Regions from separate parts of the Pantoea sp. CFCC18177 genome, predicted to be linked through region 4. Evidence: predicted binding sites of a transcription regulator. Region 4 holds the regulator's gene; each other region holds the start of a gene.
What was found. Region 4 encodes CRP, which controls carbon source genes, mostly activating them, when cyclic AMP is high. Its sites were predicted from a motif close to ATGTGANNNNNNTCACAT; they were not measured.
Positions count from the first base shown of each region.

Region 1: the regulator CRP is predicted to act here: its motif matches at 2,823-2,840, upstream of aaeR (HTH-type transcriptional activator AaeR).
Region 2: the regulator CRP is predicted to act here: its motif matches at 3,168-3,185, upstream of idnD (L-idonate 5-dehydrogenase).
Region 3: the regulator CRP is predicted to act here: its motif matches at 2,178-2,195, upstream of epd (erythrose-4-phosphate dehydrogenase).

Region 1 is NZ_JBNBPL010000009.1:13,694-18,569, forward strand. It holds gene yhdP (AsmA2 domain-containing protein YhdP) at 1-215, shown strand, start outside; gene tldD (metalloprotease TldD) at 280-1,725, shown strand; gene aaeR (HTH-type transcriptional activator AaeR) at 1,888-2,805, opposite strand; gene aaeX (p-hydroxybenzoic acid efflux pump operon protein AaeX) at 3,064-3,267, shown strand; gene aaeA (p-hydroxybenzoic acid efflux pump subunit AaeA) at 3,278-4,207, shown strand; gene aaeB (p-hydroxybenzoic acid efflux pump subunit AaeB) at 4,219-4,876, shown strand, end outside.
Region 2 is NZ_JBNBPL010000009.1:114,466-119,341, forward strand. It holds gene rlmG (23S rRNA (guanine(1835)-N(2))-methyltransferase RlmG) at 1-769, shown strand, start outside; gene ACPUC8_RS11695 (FAD-dependent oxidoreductase) at 770-2,773, opposite strand; gene idnD (L-idonate 5-dehydrogenase) at 3,245-4,276, shown strand; gene idnO (gluconate 5-dehydrogenase) at 4,286-4,876, shown strand, end outside.
Region 3 is NZ_JBNBPL010000011.1:68,395-73,270, forward strand. It holds gene pgk (phosphoglycerate kinase) at 1-917, opposite strand, end outside; gene epd (erythrose-4-phosphate dehydrogenase) at 969-1,988, opposite strand; gene tkt (transketolase) at 2,340-4,331, opposite strand; gene loiP (metalloprotease LoiP) at 4,605-4,876, shown strand, end outside.
Region 4 is NZ_JBNBPL010000028.1:46,056-50,931, forward strand. It holds gene argD (bifunctional acetylornithine/succinyldiaminopimelate transaminase) at 1-323, shown strand, start outside; gene ACPUC8_RS22120 (YccS/YhfK family putative transporter) at 324-2,399, opposite strand; gene crp (cAMP-activated global transcriptional regulator CRP) at 2,458-3,090, opposite strand; gene ACPUC8_RS22130 (OsmC family protein) at 3,379-3,783, shown strand; gene ACPUC8_RS22135 (phosphoribulokinase) at 3,857-4,726, opposite strand; gene ACPUC8_RS22140 (YheU family protein) at 4,788-4,876, opposite strand, start outside.

The sequences.
Region 1 (4,876 bases), on a different contig from region 4:
AAGCGGTGGTCGCACCTGAAATCTCTGCTTCTGTCGGCGTGGCGACCGCGTTTGTGGTCAACCCGGTGATAGGTGCGGCGGTGTTTGCTGCCAGCAAGGTATTGGGGCCGTTGTGGAATAAGATTTCGCTGCTGCGATATCACATCAGCGGGCCGCTGGATAAACCGGAAATCAATGAAGTGCTGCGTAAACCGCGCGAAGATGACAAGAAGTGAATTTGACGCCATCGGGGAATTGCCGCAGGCTATGACTATCTGAGCACATAATGAGTGAGAAACGATGACTCTGAATCTGGTAAGTGAGCAGTTACTAGCTGCTAACGGCATTAATCAGCAGGACCTTTATTCCCTGTTAGGGCAGCTTTCAGAACGTCGTCTGGATTATGCCGATCTCTATTTCCAGTCCAGCTTCCATGAGTCCTGGGTGCTGGAAGACAAAATCATCAAAGATGGCTCTTATCATATCGATCAGGGTGTGGGCGTACGTGCGGTTAGCGGTGAAAAAACCGGATTCGCCTACGCTGACCAAATCACGCTGAACGCGTTACGTCAGTCGTCAGAAGCCGCGCGCAGCATCGTGCGGGAACAGGGCAACGGCAAAGCGCACACGCTCTCTGCTGTGGTTAATCGTTCTTTGTATGCACCGATCAATCCGCTGGACAGCTTAACGCGCGAAGACAAGATTGCCTTGCTTCACCGTGTCGATAAAGTGGCCCGTGCCACCGATCCGCGTGTGCAGGAAGTGAATGCCAGCCTGAGCGGTGTCTATGAGCAAGTGCTGGTGGCCGCAACAGATGGCACGCTGGCGGCGGATATTCGCCCGCTGGTGCGTTTATCGATCAGCGTGCAAGTGGAAGACCAAGGCAAACGCGAACGCGGTTCAAGTGGCGGCGGTGCGCGTACGGGTTATGAATTCTTCCTCGCCGATGAAAGTGGCGATGTGCGCGCTGATGCCTGGGCACGTGAAGCGGTGCGCTTAGCGTTGGTTAACCTGTCTGCGGTTGCCGCGCCGGCTGGCACCCTGCCAGTGGTGTTGGGTGCAGGCTGGCCAGGTGTTCTGTTGCACGAAGCGGTGGGACATGGGCTGGAAGGCGATTTCAACCGCCGTGAAACCTCCGTGTTCAGCGGCAAGATGGGGCAACTGGTCGCGTCTGAGCTGTGTACCGTGGTGGATGATGGCACCATCGAAGGGCTGCGCGGCTCCCTGGCTGTGGATGATGAAGGTGTGCCAGGTCAGTACAACGTGCTGATCGAGAATGGCATTCTGAAAGGCTACATGCAGGATAAACTGAATGCGCGCCTGATGGGTGTGCCGCCAACCGGAAACGGTCGCCGCGAATCCTATGCTCATCTGCCGATGCCGCGTATGACCAACACCTACATGCTGGCAGGCAAATCCACGCCGCAGGATATTATCGAGAGCGTGGAGTACGGCTTGTACGCCCCGAACTTTGGCGGTGGTCAGGTGGATATTACCTCGGGCAAATTTGTGTTCTCCACGTCAGAAGCCTATCTGATTGAGAACGGCAAAGTGACCAAACCGGTGAAAGGTGCCACGCTGATCGGTTCCGGTATTGAAGCGATGCAGCAGATCTCAATGGTGGGTAACGACCTGGCGCTGGATAAAGGCGTGGGCGTGTGCGGTAAAGAAGGACAAAGCGTGCCAGTGGGCGTGGGGCAGCCAACGCTGAAGCTGGATAAAATCACCGTAGGTGGTACGGCGTAATAAACCGGGTGCGCATTAATCATGTTCCAGGTGCGTATTAATGCGCACCCTACGAAATATGGCACCTTGCGCATCAATCATGGCCTTGGTGCGCTTTAATTCACATCCTCCGAAATATGACACGGTAGATTGTAGGGTCGCCATTCATGGCGACCAGAACGGTCAGCTCTTTCGATGCTGCTGATACTGCCTTGCCACCTGCTTAAAATACTCGGTCAGATAATCAATACACACCTGCACCTTTAACGGCATTTTGTCCTTTTCGGTATACAGCGCATACACCGGACGGGGTTCAGAATGGTATTGCGGGAACAGAATATCGATCTCGCCCGCGTTAATTTCATCAATCACCCACATCAGTGGCACGTAAGCGATGCCGCAGCCGGCTTTCAGCCAGCGAATCAGCGTTTGCGAATCATTGGTCACAAAGCGCCCTTGCGGGGTGAGTTTGGTTACCAGCCCTTCCGGTGCCACCAACTCAAAGGTGTTGTCCGGACGCACGCTGTACTCCAGCCATGAAAAGTTATCAATCTCACCCGGTTTGTCCGGCGTGCCGTTTTGTGCCAGATAACTTTTCGCCGCGCATACCACCATCGGCATGGCACCCAGGCGGCGTGAAAACAAGTTCGAGTCCTGCAGCGCGCCCACGCGCACCACAATATCCAGCCCATTGGCGATGAGGTCAGGTGCTGGAATACCCGTCACTAAATTCACACTCAACCCCGGATATTCGTGTAACATCTCGCTGGTCATGGCGGACAGGACATTTTGCGCCATGGTGGATGAACAACCGATGCGCAGGATGCCAATCGGCGTATTATTAAAGGCATACAGCTGTTCATGTACCTGAGACGCCTCAGCCAGCATGCGGCGGCAGCCCTGATAGTAGATCTTGCCCGCTTCGGTCAGGCCAATGCTGCGGGTGCTGCGATTGAGTAATTTGACCTGCAGTTCATCTTCCAGTTTGGCGACAATCTGGCTGATTGACGAAACGCTGAGATGGAGCTGACGTGCCGCGGCGGTAAATGAACCTAATTCAACCACTTTGGCGAAGATGGACATGCCTTTAAGTCGTTCCATTGTTTACTCTGGCTAAAAAGTGATTTAGCTCACAATATGTAGAAAACGTATAGTCAAGCGCGTTACTATACGCACGCTGGGTCTGTTCACCGCACCTTAACACGGCTGTGTTTACTCGATGATACGCTATCATTAGCTCAACGCGGCCTGAATGTTGCCATCAGTCTCCCAATCATCCCCTGATAATCAACCCAACGTGCTCCGTGGCATGAGGGCAGGTATCGGTGCGATCCGGCAAGGTCGAACTAAGGATCCGAAATGAGTGTGCTTCCGGTATTTGTCGTATTCGGGCTGTCTTTTCCGCCCATCTTCATCGAACTACTGGTTTCGCTGGCGCTGTTCTGGCTGGTGAAACGCGTGCTGACGCCCAGCGGAATTTACGATCTGGTGTGGCATCCGGCACTTTTTAACACAGCGCTGTATTGCTGTGTGTTTTACCTTGTATCCCGTTTATTCGTCTGAGGTTTTTTAAGTGAAAGCGCTAATAAGAAAAATCGCGCGTTACGCGATTACGATCCTGCTGGTCATCATCGCTATCGTGATCATCTTCCGCGCCTGGGTGTTCTACACCGAGTCGCCCTGGACGCGTGACGCCAAATTCTCCGCCGACGTAGTGGCGATCTCCCCGGATGTGACGGGTCTGATCACTGATGTGCCGGTCCACGACAACCAACTGGTTAAAAAAGGCGACACCCTGTTTGTGGTCGATCGTCCACGCTACCAAAAAGCGCTGGATGAGGCCCAGGCCGATGTCGAATATTACCAGGCGCTGGTCAACGAAAAACGTCGTGAAGCGGCGCGCCGTAACCAGCTTGGCACCAGCGCGATGTCGCGCGAAGCTATCGATCAGGCGAACAACGATTTGCAAACCAGCGAACATCAGTTGGCTAAGTCTATTGCCACGCGCGATTTGGCGGTGATTGACCTCGATCGCACCACGATCAAGGCACCGTCCGACGGCTGGGTCACTAACCTTAACGTCTATCAGGGTGAGTTCATCACACGCGGTTCTGTGGCCGTGGCGTTGGTACAACAGCATTCATTCTACGTGCTGGCCTATATGGAAGAGACCAAGCTGGATGGTGTACGTCCAGGCTTCCGTGCAGAAATTACCCCGCTGGGTAGCAATACCGTACTACGTGGCACTGTCGACAGCATCGCCGCCGGTGTGACCAACAGCAGCAGCAGCGTTGACAGCAAAGGCATGGCCACCATCGACTCCAACCTTGAATGGGTACGTCTGGCGCAGCGTGTGCCGGTGCGTATTCGTCTGGATGATCAACCAGGTAACCGTTTCCCAGCAGGGACTACAGCGACCGTGGTGATCACCGGGGATAAAGATCGTCAAACCAAAGTCTCACCGATGGCGCAGTTCTTTAACCGCCTGCGCGAGTTTGGTTAAACGAGGCTGTTATGATTGAGTTTTTGCGTTTCCCGGTGAAGCTGACGTTCGCGCTGGTTGCCGCGCTGATGATTGGCTTTCACTTTAATCTGGAAACGCCGCGTTGGGCGGTCATGACCGCCGGCATTGTGGCCGGTGGTACCGCCTTTGCTGCAGGGGGCGATCCCTATTCTGGCGCACTGCGCTATCGCGGCATCTTGCGCATCATTGGTACGTTTATCGGCAGCATTGCCGCACTCACCATCATGATTGCCACCATCCGGGCACCGGTGGTGATGCTGCTGCTGTGCTGTTTATGGGCGGGCATGTGTGTCTGGCTTTCGTCTTTAATCAAAGTCGAAAACTCCTACGCGCTGGGCCTGGCCGGATACACCGCGCTGATCATCGTCATCACCGCCGATGCCAGTGGTGCCTTAACGCTGGCACCGCAGTTTGCTGTCGAGCGCTGTAGCGAAATCGTCCTCGGCATTTTGTGTGCGATTCTTGCTGATATGCTGTTCTCGCCGCGTTCGATCAAGAAAGTGATCGATGCGGAAGTGGATGCGCTGCTGGTGGCCCACTACAAACTGCTGCAACTGTGCGTCGCGCACGGTGATAAAGAGGAAGTCGATAAAGCCTGGAGCGCGCTGGTGCGTCGCACCACGGCACTTAATGGCATGCGCAGCCAGC
Region 2 (4,876 bases), on a different contig from region 4:
GTTAGAGCATCAACTGCGTGCGCTGCGCAAAGTGGTCACGCCTGATACGCTGATCATCGGCGCGGCAAAAGCCAAAGACATTCATAATTCCACGCAACAGCTGTTTGACCGTATCCTCGGTGAGAGCAAAACGTCACTGGCGTGGAAGAAAGCCCGTCTGATTTATTGCACCTTCACGGAACCGAAATTGCCGGAGGTATCAGACACAACGGTTTGGCCACTGGATGATTCGTCTTACCAGATCCATAACCACGCCAACGTCTTCTCACGCGGTTCGCTGGATGTCGGCGCACGCTTCTTTATGCAGCATCTGCCATCAGATATTGAAGGTGAAATCCTCGATCTGGGCTGCGGTAACGGCGTGATTGGTTTACTGGCGCTGGAGCAGAACCCGAACGCTGAGGTGCTGTTCTATGACGAATCCTACATGGCGGTGGCGTCCAGCCAGCTCAATGTGGAAGTGAACCGTCCGCAGGATCTGGCGCGCTGCCAGTTCCGCGTTAACAACGTGCTGAGTGGCTTCCCGTCGGATCGTCTGCACGCCGTGCTGTGTAATCCACCGTTCCACCAGCAGCACGCGGTGACCGATCATCTGGCCTGGCAAATGCTGCGCGATGCCAAACGTTGCCTGCAATATGGCGGCGAATTGCGCATTGTTGGCAACCGTCACCTCGGTTATCACGTCAAAATGAAAAAGCTGTTTGGCAACTGTGAGCTGGTGGCGTCCAATGCCAAATTTGTGGTGCTGCGCTCGGTTAAACTGCGTTAATCACACGCTGAGCGCCAGTTCAGTCGCCTGAGCGATGGCGCGGCGAGCATCCAGCTCCTGCGCCACATCCGCGCCACCAATCAGCCGCACTGCTTTACCGCGTGCGGCCAGTTCATCCGCCAACTGGCGCATCGGTTCCTGACCGGCACAAATCACCACGTTATCCACCGCCAGCGTGATCGCCTCGCCCTGATGGCGCAGATGCAGTCCTTCATCATCAATCTTCAGATATTCCACATCGCCCCACAGCTGCACACCGTGTGCCTGCAAACTGGCGCGGTGGATCCAGCCGGTGGTTTTTGCCAGTCCGGCACCGGGTTTACCCGACTTACGCTGTAACAGCCAGATTTGCCGATCGGCTGCCAGCGGCTGCGGGCGAACTAATCCGCCGCGCGCCTGCATGCTGCGATCGATGCCCCAGCTTTGGTAGAAGTCCTCATGTTCATTTCGATGCAGCAAAAACTCGGCGGTATCGAAACCAATACCGCCGGCACCAATAATCGCCACGCGTTGTCCCACCGGTTTTTTATCGCGGATCACCTCGAGATAGCTGAGCACGCTGGGGTGATCGATGCCCGGAATGCTCAACTGGCGCGGCGTAATACCGGTGGCAATCACCACCTCATCTGCGCTTTCCAGTTCATCTGCACAGACACGATGCTGCGTATGGATCGCCACGCCTGCGGCTTCCAACTGATGGCGGAAATAGCGCAGCGTTTCGCTGAACTCCTGTTTGCCGGGGATCTGCCGGGCGATATTAAACTGCCCACCAATCTGCGCATCGGCTTCATACAGCGTAACCTGATGCCCGCGCTGCGCCGCCTGCAGTGCAAACGCCATGCCTGCGGGGCCAGCACCCACCACCGCGATCTGTTTGCGGTGCTGTGTAGGCTCAATCGGCATCAGCGTTTCATGGCAGGCGCGAGGGTTGACCAGGCAAGAGGTGACCTTGCCGACAAAAATCTGGTCGAGACAGGCCTGATTACAGGCAATGCAGGTATTAATGGCATCGGGCTGCCCGGCTTGTGCTTTGCGCACAAAAGCCGCATCGGCGAGGAAGGGGCGGGCCATCGACACCATATCGGCGACGCCATCGCGCAGTAGCGTTTCCGCCACCTGCGGATGGTTAATACGGTTGGTGGCGATAACCGGTACCGACACAGCTTCGCGTAAGTGTTGTGTCACCCAGGCGAATCCAGCGCGCGGCACGCAGGTGGCGATGGTAGGAATGCGCGCTTCATGCCAGCCAATGCCGCTGTTGAACAGCGTCACGCCGCACTGTTCCAGCATTTTTGCCAGCGTCAGCGTCTCTTCCAGCGAGCTGCCGTTATTCACCAGGTCGAGCATCGACAGGCGGAAGATAATAATAAACTCGTTACCCACTGCTTCACGTACCGCCTGGGTCACCGCCAGCGCAAAGTGACGACGGCGCACGACATCGCCACCCCAGTGATCATCGCGATGGTTGGTGTGCGCGACCAAAAACTGATTAATCAGATAGCCTTCCGAGCCCATGATCTCCACGCCGTCATAACCGGCCTGCTGAGCTAAGCGGGCGCAGTGCGCGAAGTCCGCAATGGTTTGCCGAATCTCCGCATCGCTGAGTTCACGCGGGGTAAAGGGGTTAATCGGGGCTTGTAACGCCGAAGGCGCCACGAGATCGCGTTGATAGCTGTAGCGTCCGGTATGAAGAATTTGCAGGGCAATTTTACCGCCTTCCGCATGCACCGCATCGGTGAGCGTGCGGTGCCAGTCGCACTGGCTTTCCAGGTTAAGGACGGCACCCCCTTGCGCACCCACCCCTTGCGGATTCGGCGCGATACCGCCCGTCACGATCAGTGCCACCCCTTCACGCGCCCGCTCGGCATAAAACGCCGCCAGGCGCTCAGTACCATCGGTATGCTCTTCCAGCCCGGTGTGCATTGAGCCCATCAAAAAACGGTTTTTCAGTTGGGTAAATCCCAGATCAAGCGGGGTAAACAAGTGGGCGTAATGCTCAGTCATGATCACAGTCTCAGAAAGTGGTCGGATGAGTGAACTGTAGCGGGAAAAGGGCGGGATGGAAATTCGCGGCGTTCAGGCTGTGAGAAACCTCAAAAAAAGCAGGGCGGCAAGTCGCAAGCGAAAGGTTCGGACTCCTTCGCCAGGCACGGGAAGAAACCTGCGCGCCCTGTAATAACATGAAGATGCGGGCTAATGAATTAGCTCTATAGTTATGACTCCTGTCAGATTCAATCTAAACAACATTCCCGGGTGAGGGTGTGGCGATAATGGCACAACCGTTCCCGCTTAATCCCCCAGACCGTTCTTGGTTTTCGCCAGAAAAAAGTGATCCAGCTTCCATCTTCAGCACGAGTAGTTCACGTTCCAGGTAACAGCTTTTTCGTAACATGATTTTGAGTGATCTGGTTCACAGTTTTGTCGTGCGGATCCCGTTGTTATGGCGCCATTGCAACAGCACCAAATGGGGAAATCATGAATATCGAAACACAATCCTGCGTGATCACCGGTAAAAAACAGGTCAGCGTCGCGCAGCAGCAGGTGAAGTGGGAGGGTAAAGGCACGCTGGTGCGGATTACGCGCGGCGGCATCTGCGGTTCTGATCTGCACTACTACCAGGAAGGCAAGGTCGGCAATTTTGAAGTCAAAATGCCGATGATCCTCGGCCATGAAGTCATCGGTCAGGTGGTCGAAAGTGATGATCCTAACCTCAAGCAGGATCAGAAAGTGGCGGTCAACCCTTCCAAACCCTGTGGCGAGTGCAAATACTGCCAGCGCGACCAGGAAAACCAGTGCACCTCCATGCGCTTCTTCGGCAGCGCCATGTATGTACCGCATGTGGATGGCGGTTTCACCCAATACAAAGTGGTGGACAGCAAGCAGTGTGTTCCCTTCCCACAGGACGCTGATGAAACGGTGATGGTGTTTGCCGAGCCGCTGGCGGTGTGCATTCATGCTACGCATCAGGCGGGCGATCTCACCGGCATGCACGTATTTATCTCTGGCGTGGGGCCGATTGGCTGCTTGATTGCCGCCGCCGCCAAAGCGCGCGGTGCCGCTTCAGTGGTGTGCAGCGATATCAGTGAGCGTTCACTGAACATGGCATTGCAGATGGGCGCGAGCGAGGTGATCCATGCCGCCGACGGCGATTTCACGCCGTATCTGGCGGACAAAGGCTATTTCGATGTGGCGTTTGAAGCGTCTGGCCATCCGTCTTCACTGCAGCGCTGTCTGGATGTGGTGTGCGCCAAAGGCACGCTGGTGCAGGTCGGCATGGGCGGCACCATCCCGAACTTCCCGATTATGGCGCTGATTGCTAAAGAGATTCAGCTGGTCGGCTCTTTCCGCTTCACGCACGAGTTCAACATCGCCGTGGAGTGGCTGGCGACCGGCGTAGTACAACCACTGCCGTTGTTCAGCGGTGAATATGATTTGCAGGACATCGATGCAGCATTGCAGTTTGCCGGGGACAAAACCCGTGCAGCGAAAGTTCAGTTAACCTTTTAAGGAGCAGTGATGAGTCAGTTATTTTCCCTCGAAGGCAAACGTGTATTGCTCACCGGTTCTGCGCGCGGCATCGGCTTTCTGCTGGCACGGGGTTTAGGTGAAGCCGGCGCGGAAGTGATTATTAACGCCACCACCGCTGAGGGCGCAGAGAAGGGCGCAGAGAAATTACGCGAGTTGGGCCTGCGCGCGCACGCCAAAGCCTTTGATGTGACGCAGTCTGCCCAGGTGCAACAAGCGGTGGATGAGATTGAAGCGGAGTGGGGGCCGATCGATATTCTGGTCAACAATGCCGGTATTCAGCGTCGTCGTCCATTCCTGGAATTCCCGGAGCAGGACTGGAATGACGTGATTGCCGTTAACCAGACCGCGGTATTTTTGGTGTCACAAACCGTGGCGAAGAAAATGGTCGATCGTCAACGCGGCAAGATCATCAATATTGGTTCGATGCAGAGCGAATTGGGCCGCGACACTATCACGCCTTATGCTGCCTCAAAAGGGGCGGTGACCATGTTGACGCGCGGCATGTGCGTCGAGCTGGCACGCCATAATATCCAGGTGAACGCCATCGCACCGGGCTACTTTGTCACTGAAATGACGCAG
Region 3 (4,876 bases), on a different contig from region 4:
CACAGGATGGTTTTTGCATCTTTCAGCAGTTTTGCCATCGCCAGTGCGGTTTCGTCACCGAAGTCCATAATCTCTTCGTTATCTGCAACTTCGGAAGCCTTTTTCACGGTTGCCGGTGCAGTTTCAGAGAATTCCGTTCCGACGCGAGAGTCGGTTGGAACCGGAATACCGTACTGATCGCGCAGGCCTTTTGCCGCTTCAACGAAATCTGGCTCGTACAGTGATTTACCGACGTTATTGTCGATAGCCACGAAGGTGTTAGCGATACCGCCACCGACGATCACGGTATCCGCGATTTTCACCAGAGACTGCAGCACGTCGAATTTGGTAGACACTTTAGAACCACCCACCACCGCCACCAGTGGACGCTGTGGGTTGCTCATGACTTTGCCCAGTGCTTCCAGCTCAGCTGACAGCAGCGGACCGGCACAGGCGATAGGCGCGAACTTGCCGACACCGTGGGTTGAAGCCTGCGCACGGTGCGCAGTACCGAAGGCATCCATGACGAAGACGTCGCACAAGGCGGCATATTTCTTCGACAGGGTCTCTTCGTCTTTCTTCTCGCCTTTGTTGAAGCGCACGTTTTCCAGCACAACCAACTCACCCGCGCCGACTTCAACGCCGTCGAGGTAGTCTTTGGCCAGGGTCACAGTCGTGCCGCTCAGTTTGTCTTTCAGGTAGTTAACAACAGGCAGGAGGGAGAACTCTTCATTGTATTCACCTTCGGTCGGACGACCCAGGTGAGAGGTAACCATCACTTTCGCGCCCTGTTTCAACGCCGCTTCGATGGTAGGCAGAGAAGCACGAATACGTGCATCTGACGTCACTTTCCCTTCTTTTACTGGCACGTTGAGATCGGCACGGATCAGAACACGTTTACCAGCAAGATCCAGATCGGTCATCTTAATTACAGACATGGTGAACCCTCTCGTTGATTCTCATAAGTTTTGCCAGACGCAGTCCGCGTCTTACCTGAAACCGCTTGCGGCCATTGCTAACGTGGTGTCGATCATGCGGTTAGCAAAGCCCCATTCGTTGTCACACCAGACCAAGGTCTTGATCAGGTGGTGACCACTGACCCGCGTTTGTGTGCCGTCCACAATGGCACTGTGCGGATCATGGTTAAAATCTACTGAGACTAACGGTAATTCCGTATAGTCAACTATACCACGAAACGCCCCTTCTGACGCGTTTTGCAGCAACGCATTGACCTCACAGGCCTTCACCGCTTCGCGTACTGAAACGCTCAAATCAATGGCTGTCACGTTGATGGTGGGCACACGGACAGCGATGGCTTCAAAACGATCGTTAAATTTCGGAAAAATACGGGTGATGCCAGCAGCAAGACGCGTATCCACCGGGATGATCGATTGGCTGGCCGCACGCGTACGACGCAGATCGCTGTGATAGGCGTCAATCACCTGTTGGTCGTGCATCGCCGAGTGAATCGTGGTCACAGTGCCCGACTCAATGCCGAAGGCGTCATCCAGCAACTTGATCACCGGAATAATGCAGTTGGTGGTACAGGATGCGTTGGAGACAATGCGGTCAGTTTGTTTAAGAGCCTGTTCGTTCACGCCGAACACCACGGTGGCATCCAGATCGTTACCGCCCGGATGCGAGAACAACACTTTCTTCGCGCCCGCTTGCAGATGGGCTTCACCGTCTGCGCGGCTGCCGTAGACGCCGGTGCAATCCAGCACGATATCGACGTTCAATTCCTGCCACGGCAGCGCATCAATCTCGGCCAGATGCAGAATGCGGATGGTGTCATCGCCGACGAACAGTTGATCGCGCTCCTGGCGCACATCAAAGGCAAAACGGCCATGGCTGGTATCGTACTTCAGCAAATGCGCCATGCCGGTGGCTTCCGCCAGTTCGTTGATGGCCACCACGGTAATCTCCGCGCGGCGACCGGTTTCATACAACGCACGCAGCACATTGCGTCCGATACGGCCAAAACCATTAATTGCGATGCGAATGGTCATCTCACTTCCTGCAACAACACCCAAAAAAACGTGCCAAATACCTTGAGCGTTTCGCTGCGTTTTGTACAGGGAATTATTGCCCGCTTAACGTTGCAAAATGATGCCACTGCATTACGACTGAAACGGTTCAGCCAGAATAAAGCATGCAAGGAATAACAGGAATGATTGCGATCAATTGCGCTGCTGATTATTGGATCTACGTCACAAATTTCGCGATAAAAAATTATTACTGCAGGAATAATTGAAGCGTTTCAGGTGGGAGATGGAAAGTCGGATAAAACAAAGGTGCGCATAAATGCGCACCTTACGGCTATCGGAATCTGTAGGGTCGCCATTTATGGCGACCACGGATTACAGAATCGATTTCGCGGTCTTCACTACGTTTTCTACGGTGAAGCCGAACTCTTTGAACAGCAACTCTGCCGGTGCAGACTCACCGAAGGTGGTCATACCCACGATAGCGCCGTTCAGGCCGGTGTATTTGAACCAGTAATCGGCGATACCGGCTTCAATGGCCACACGTGCAGCAACCGCTTTCGGCAGCACAGACTCACGGTAAGCCGCGTCTTGCTTGTCGAAGGCATCGGTAGACGGCATAGACACCACGCGCACTTTACGGCCTTCGCCGGTCAGTTGCTCGTAAGCGGCGACAGCCAGTTCCACTTCTGAACCGGTGGCGATCAGGATCAGCTCTGGCGTACCTTCGCTGTCTTTCAACACATAACCACCGCGTGCCACGTTAGCCAGCTGCTCAGCAGTACGATCCTGCTGCGCCAGGTTCTGACGTGAGAACACCAGGACTGATGGGCCGTCTACACGCTCAATCGCGTATTTCCACGCCACAGCAGATTCAACCTGGTCACATGGACGCCACAGGCTCATGTTTGGCGTCACACGCAGGCTGGCCATCTGCTCAACCGGCTGGTGGGTTGGACCATCTTCGCCCAGACCGATTGAGTCGTGGGTGTAGACCATGATCTGACGGATCTTCATCAATGCAGCCATACGAGCGGCGTTACGCGCGTATTCAACAAACATCAGGAAGGTTGCGGTGTACGGCAGGAAACCACCGTGCAGCGCCAGGCCGTTGGCGATAGCGGTCATACCGAATTCGCGCACGCCATAATGGATGTAGTTACCGGCAGCATCTTCATTGATCGGCTTAGAGCCAGACCACATGGTCAGGTTGCTGGGTGCCAGGTCAGCGGATCCACCCAGGTACTCTGGCAGGATCTTACCGAAGGCTTCGATAGCATTCTGAGAGGCTTTACGGCTGGCGATTTTAGCGGGGTTAGCCTGCAGCTGTTCGATGAACTTCTGCGACTCAGTTTCCCAGTTTGCTGGCAACTCGTTGTTAGTACGACGGGTGAACTCAGCAGCCAGTTCAGGATGTGCAGCAGCATACGCGGCAAACTTCTTATCCCATGCAGATTCTTTTGCCTGGCCAGCTTCTTTAGCATCCCACTGCGCGTAGATGTCTGAAGGAATTTCAAACGGCGCGTGGTTCCAACCCAGTTGCTTACGGGTCAGTGCGATTTCGTCATCACCCAGCGGTGCGCCGTGTGAATCGTGGGTGCCTGCTTTGTTTGGTGAACCGAAACCGATGATGGTTTTGCACATCAGCAGTGAAGGTTTGTCGGTAACCGCTTTCGCTTCTTCTACCGCTTTCTTAATCGCTTCAGCATCGTGACCGTCTACGCCACGCACCACGTGCCAGCCGTAGGATTCGAAACGCATCGCGGTGTCGTCGGTGAACCAGCCATCAACGTGACCGTCGATAGAGATGCCGTTGTCATCATAGAAAGCAACCAGTTTGCCCAGCTTCAGGGTACCGGCGATGGAGCACGCTTCGTGTGAGATGCCTTCCATCATGCAGCCGTCGCCCATGAACACATAGGTGTTGTGATCGACGATGTCATGGCCAGGACGGTTGAACTGTGCCGCCAGCGTGCGCTCTGCAATCGCGAAGCCCACAGCGTTAGCGATACCCTGGCCCAGTGGACCGGTAGTGGTTTCAACGCCGGCGGTGTAGCCGTATTCCGGGTGGCCTGGAGTTTTAGAGTGCAGCTGACGGAAGTTCTGCAGCTCGCTCATCGGCAGGTCGTAACCGGTGAGGTGCAGCAGGCTATAGATCAGCATGGAGCCGTGACCGTTAGACAGCACGAAGCGGTCACGATCTGCCCACAGCGGGTTAGTCGGATTGTGGTTCAGGAAATCACGCCACAGCACTTCAGCGATGTCCGCCATGCCCATAGGGGCACCCGGATGTCCCGATTTGGCTTTCTGTACTGCATCCATACTTAACGCGCGAATGGCGTTGGCAAGCTCTTTACGAGAGGGCATCTTCTACTCCAGGTCGGATTAATGCTCCGCCGCACTTAACTTATTGTAATTAATCAGTTATCAGGCGAAGCGAGAAAAAAGTCGCACATCAATGTACATGAAAATCGGGGCAAAAGTACATGCGTCGACGTGCTAAATAGCGGGTAAACGGTTGCAATTCGGGGCTTGTCTGCTAGCCAGTGAACAAGATGCAGGCTATAACCAAAGCGTTTGAACACCGATCTCAATTTCAGGTGTTTGTTTTCTCTACCTTGTTACGCAAAGGACCTCTAAATGAAAATCCGCGCCACCATACTTGCTGTGGGAATCGCTTCGCTGCTGAGCGGCTGCGAAGGGATGGACAACAACGCGCTGCTGCAATCGGGCGCGCAGGCTTATCAGGCTTACACCCTGAATGATTCACAGGTGAAGCAGTTGAGCGACCAGTCCTGTGCCCAGATGGACAAAGACAATCAGGTTGCCCCCGCTAACAGCGAATACCAGCAGCGCCTGAACAAAATCGCCGCCGCGCTGGGCGATAACATCAATGGTGTTCCGGCCAACTA
Region 4 (4,876 bases):
ATATTATCAATACACCAGAAGTGCTGAATGGCGTGGAAGCGCGTCGCCAGCAGTTCGTGGAAGGTCTGCAGGCCATCAACAGTCAATTTGAACTGTTCAGTGAGATTCGCGGCAAAGGTTTACTGATTGGTGCGGCGTTGAAACCGCAGTACGCCAGCAAAGCACGCGACATCCTCAATGCATCAGCCGCAGAAGGATTGATGGTGCTGACGGCGGGCACCGACGTGATTCGTTTTGTGCCTTCGCTGGTGATCGAGCCAACCGATATCGCAGAAGGCATGGCGCGTTTCGCCAAAGCCATTGAGAAGGTGCTGGCGGCGTAATTAACTTTTTGGCCGTAATACTTTGAGCCAGCGACCATGATGCGGTCGCTGGCTCCATGCCAGTGAAGAGATAGTGTGCATCACGTTCAGGTGTTGCAGGATGCGCTTCACATGCTGTTCCACAATCGTCACCGGCCCCTCATTCAGATTCTCCGGCGCTTCCAGAATGTTGCTGTCATTGCCTGGTCCATCGTATGCCAGCCGCTGCTGACAGCGTTGCAGCGCAATTTCACAGGATTGCAGATAACGCTCCGCCAGTTTCGGCGTCAGCATGGTGTGCTCACGTGCCAGAATCGTCATGGCGTTGAGATGCTCGACGATAAACTGACTGTGTGTTACCCACATGCGCATATCTTTCAGGTACTGCGCGTTGAAGCCCGGTTCGCTTGATGCCTGGTTAAGCGAGTTGAACAGCGCATTGTGCGCTTGGTTGACCTTCATGCGTTGGTACGCCAGCTTTTCCGGCGATTGTTCCGGCCCCAGCAGCATTCGCAACGCTTCCTGATAGGCTTCCAGCGCATCATGGGCGTTACTGCGTAGCAATCCGCTCTGCCACTGCGGCCACAGCCAGATCATGCCTGCAAACGCAATCAGACAGCCCATCAGCGTATCCATCATGCGCGGCAATAAGAACTGTGCGCCATTGAGCGACAGCAACTGTAAGGAATACACGGCGGTAACGGTGAAGCCAATCATCGACCAGCCATAATATTTGCGCGTCACCAGATAGCTGGCGAGGGTGATGGCCAGCATAAACAGTAAGGTGACCGATTCGGGTACGGCCAGTCGCAGTGAGGCCGCCGCAATCAGCAAGCCGGCAAAGGTGCCGAGCGCACGGTGCTGAATGCGCACCCGCGTGGCGCTGTAGCCATTCTGACTGACAAACATGATGGTCATCAGAATCCAGTAGGGCTTAGGAATGTTGAAGAACAGCGCGACTGCGCTGCCGAACATTAGCATCACCGAGATGCGTGCGGCGGTGCGTAAAGCGGCAGATTTCAATGACAGATAGCTGCGCAACGCGGGGAAGAACGGCAGACGGCGCTGACGATCCGCCATCAGGTCACGCGTGTACAACGGCTTCTGCGTGCGTAAGACGCGTGCGATACGGCTGAAGTGGTAGTAACAGAAGTTGCCGACCGGATTATCTGGGTGCTGGCGCGCGATTTTTTCCAGCGCCCCGAGTGGCTTCTCCATATGGAAGCGCTCCGGCAACTGATGATAGAGAATCGCATCGGCGAGGATGCGCAGGCGCGCGGAGATGGTTTTCGCATTCCAACGGATCACCGCCTCAGCGTGGCTCTGCTCGACCAGCTTTTGCACCTCTTCCGGCTGATGCAGGCTCACCGAAATGTGTTCCTGTAAATCCAACGCCACCTGAAACGCTCGCGTCAGACGCTTATGGCTGTTATCGCGGTTGGCCGAGAGCATATGCATCTGCTGATAACAGGTGGTGATCAGATCGACGGCTTTTTGCTGGCGTGCCAGTAGCGGCGGTAACGCTTTTTCAGGATCGGTGAGTTGCGTCAGCAGCGTGTATTTCGCATCACAGTAATCTGCCAGTTCGCGATACAGCAGGCTCAGGGTTTCACGCATCGGCTGCTCTTTCCACAGCCAGAACCAAAACCAGTTAAACAGGCCGTACCAGAACGTACCGCCGATATACAGCAGCGGCGGCACCCAAACCGGCATCCTTCCAACCAGGCTAAGGCTAAAGATGGCGGCAATCAGGGTGGCTGGCAGCAAGCGGCCATGTAACGGGCTAATTTCACCGGTGACACCAATCAGCAGCGGCAGCACAAACAGTATGAGCGGCAGCGGAATCTGATAATCCGTGAGCAACTGGATCGAAAAACTGCCGATGGCAAACAGCGAACCGCCGACAATCAGACGTTTGAAAAAGCGTTTATGCGGGGTATCCAGACCGGCCATGTTGCAGCAGGCAGGCACTAATGAGAACAACAGGCCTTTTTGCAGATCGCCAAACAGCCAGCCAAGTGCCACAGGCAGGCACAGCACCAGCGTTTGCCGCAGGGCGTAGTTGACCTCAGGATGATAGATGATTCGGCGCCACATCAGCTCATCGCAAACAAAAACGGCGCGATGTTGCCATCACGCCGTGGGTGATAAGAAATTAGCGGGTGCCGTAAACGACGATGGTTTTACCGTGTGCGGAGATCAGGTTCTGATCTTCCAGCATTTTCAGGATGCGCCCCACGGTTTCGCGTGAGCAACCCACGATCTGACCAATCTCCTGACGGGTGATTTTAATCTGCATCCCGTCTGGGTGAGTCATCGCATCTGGCTGTTTGGCCAGATTAAGCAGTGTTTGCGCGATACGGCCCGTCACATCGAGGAAGGCAAGGTTGCCCACTTTCTCGGAGGTGATTTGCAGACGACGCGCCATTTGCGACGAGAGTCGCATCAAAATATCCGGGTTTACCTGAATCAGCTGACGGAATTTTTTGTAGGAAATTTCAGCCACTTCGCAGGCAGTTTTGGCACGTACCCAGGCACTACGTTCCTGACCTTCTTCAAACAGGCCGAGTTCGCCGATGAAATCTCCCTGATTGAGGTAGGAGAGGATCATCTCTTTGCCTTCTTCATCTTTGATCAGAACCGCAACGGAACCTTTCACGATGTAGTACAGCGTTTCCGCTTTCTCACCCTGATGGATGAGCGTGCTCTTTGACGGATATTTGTGAATATGGCAATGGGACAGGAACCATTCGAGTGTAGGGTCTGTTTGCGGTTTGCCGAGAACCATTCGCTATTATCCTCTATTGTAATCGTGCCCAAAGCACAGGGGGCAGTTTTCCCTGTCAGGCGGTGTAATCGTCGAGCGTTTTATTTCCGGGTGATTCTTAAGCTACGCTTTTGATTCTTCCCGCCTTCGTCTGTTACGACGAAAATATTTTCAGCACTGTTTGTAGCACAGCTTTTGCAAGCTGTCTTCTGTTGTCTCGCTTCAGCAACAGGCGGAAGAGTCTGGATTGCTGTTTATCAACTGAAAGCGTACTCTGGCGGCAAAATAGCCACTTCAGGAGAAAGAATAATGCAGGCACGAGTGAAATGGGTGGAGGGGTTAACCTTTCTCGGAGAATCCTCATCTGGCCATCAGGTATTAATGGACGGTAATTCAGGGGATAAAGCGCCGAGTCCAATGGAGATGGTTCTGATGGCGGCGGGCGGCTGTAGCGCGATTGACGTGGTGTCTATCCTGCAAAAGGGCCGTAATGATGTGGCCGATTGCGAGGTGAAGCTCACGTCTGAACGCCGTGAAGAAGCGCCACGTATTTTTACCCACATCAACCTGCATTTTATTGTCAGCGGCAAAGCGTTGAGTGATAAAGCCGTGGCCCGCGCGGTTGATCTCTCCGCTGAGAAGTATTGTTCGGTGGCGATCATGCTGGGTAAAGGTGTGGAAATCACCCACAGCTATGAAGTGGTAGAGTTGTAATCCTACTGTCGCGGCGCGATTTATCGCGCGGTGTGATGCACGCCTTACATCGTGCCGCTACAGAAATTCTGGATTATTCAATCCGTTTACCTTCGATCAGCCGTTGCACCAGCGGTGTCATGATCAATTCCATCGCCAGCCCCATTTTGCCCCCCGGCACCACCAGCGTATTCATGTGTGAAATGAACGAGCCCTGAATCATTGCCAGCAGGTAAGGGTAGGCAATCCCCTCCAGACCACGGAAATGGATCACCACAAAACTTTCGTCGAGTGAAGGGATCTCACGTGCGGCAAACGGGTTGGAGGTATCCACGGTCGGCACGCGCTGGAAGTTGATGTGGGTGCGAGAGAACTGCGGCGTGATGTAGTTGATATAGTCCTCCATCGAACGCACCACCGAATCCATCACCGCTTCACGAGAATGCCCACGTTCGCTGGTATCGCGCACCAGCTTTTGAATCCACTCCAGGTTCACAATCGGCACCACACCCACCAGCAGATCCACATGCTCTGCCACGTTATGCGGTTGCGTCACCACACCGCCGTGTAACCCTTCATAGAACAGCACATCGGTGTTGTCCGGCAGCGGCTGCCATGGCGTAAAGGTGCCCGGCACCTGATTCCACGGCACCGCTTCATCATAGGTGTGCAAATACTTGCGCGATTCGCCCTGACCGGTTTTTCCGTAGTGCTTGAACGTCTGCTCTAATAAACCAAAGTCATTGGCTTCGGGGCCAAAGTAGCTAATGTGACGACCCAGATCGCGCGCCTTACGGATCGCCATGTCCATCTCTGGACGGGTGTAGCGATGGAAGCTGTCACCTTCCACTTCCGCAGCGTGCAGATCAAACTGCTGGAATATTTTACGGAAGGCGAGGCTGGTGGTGGTGGTACCGGCTCCGCTGGAACCGGTAACGGCAATGATTGGATGCCTGGCTGACATAACAGAACTCCCTGTGAGGTCCGGCGATGAGCATTGTTACCACGAATTGCCGCGCGGTGCATTAACCGCGAAAATCTCGCGCTGGCATGATATTCACTGATTCATGCAGTTCAGACCACACCAGCACGACTTCTCCGCGTTCCAGTTGGC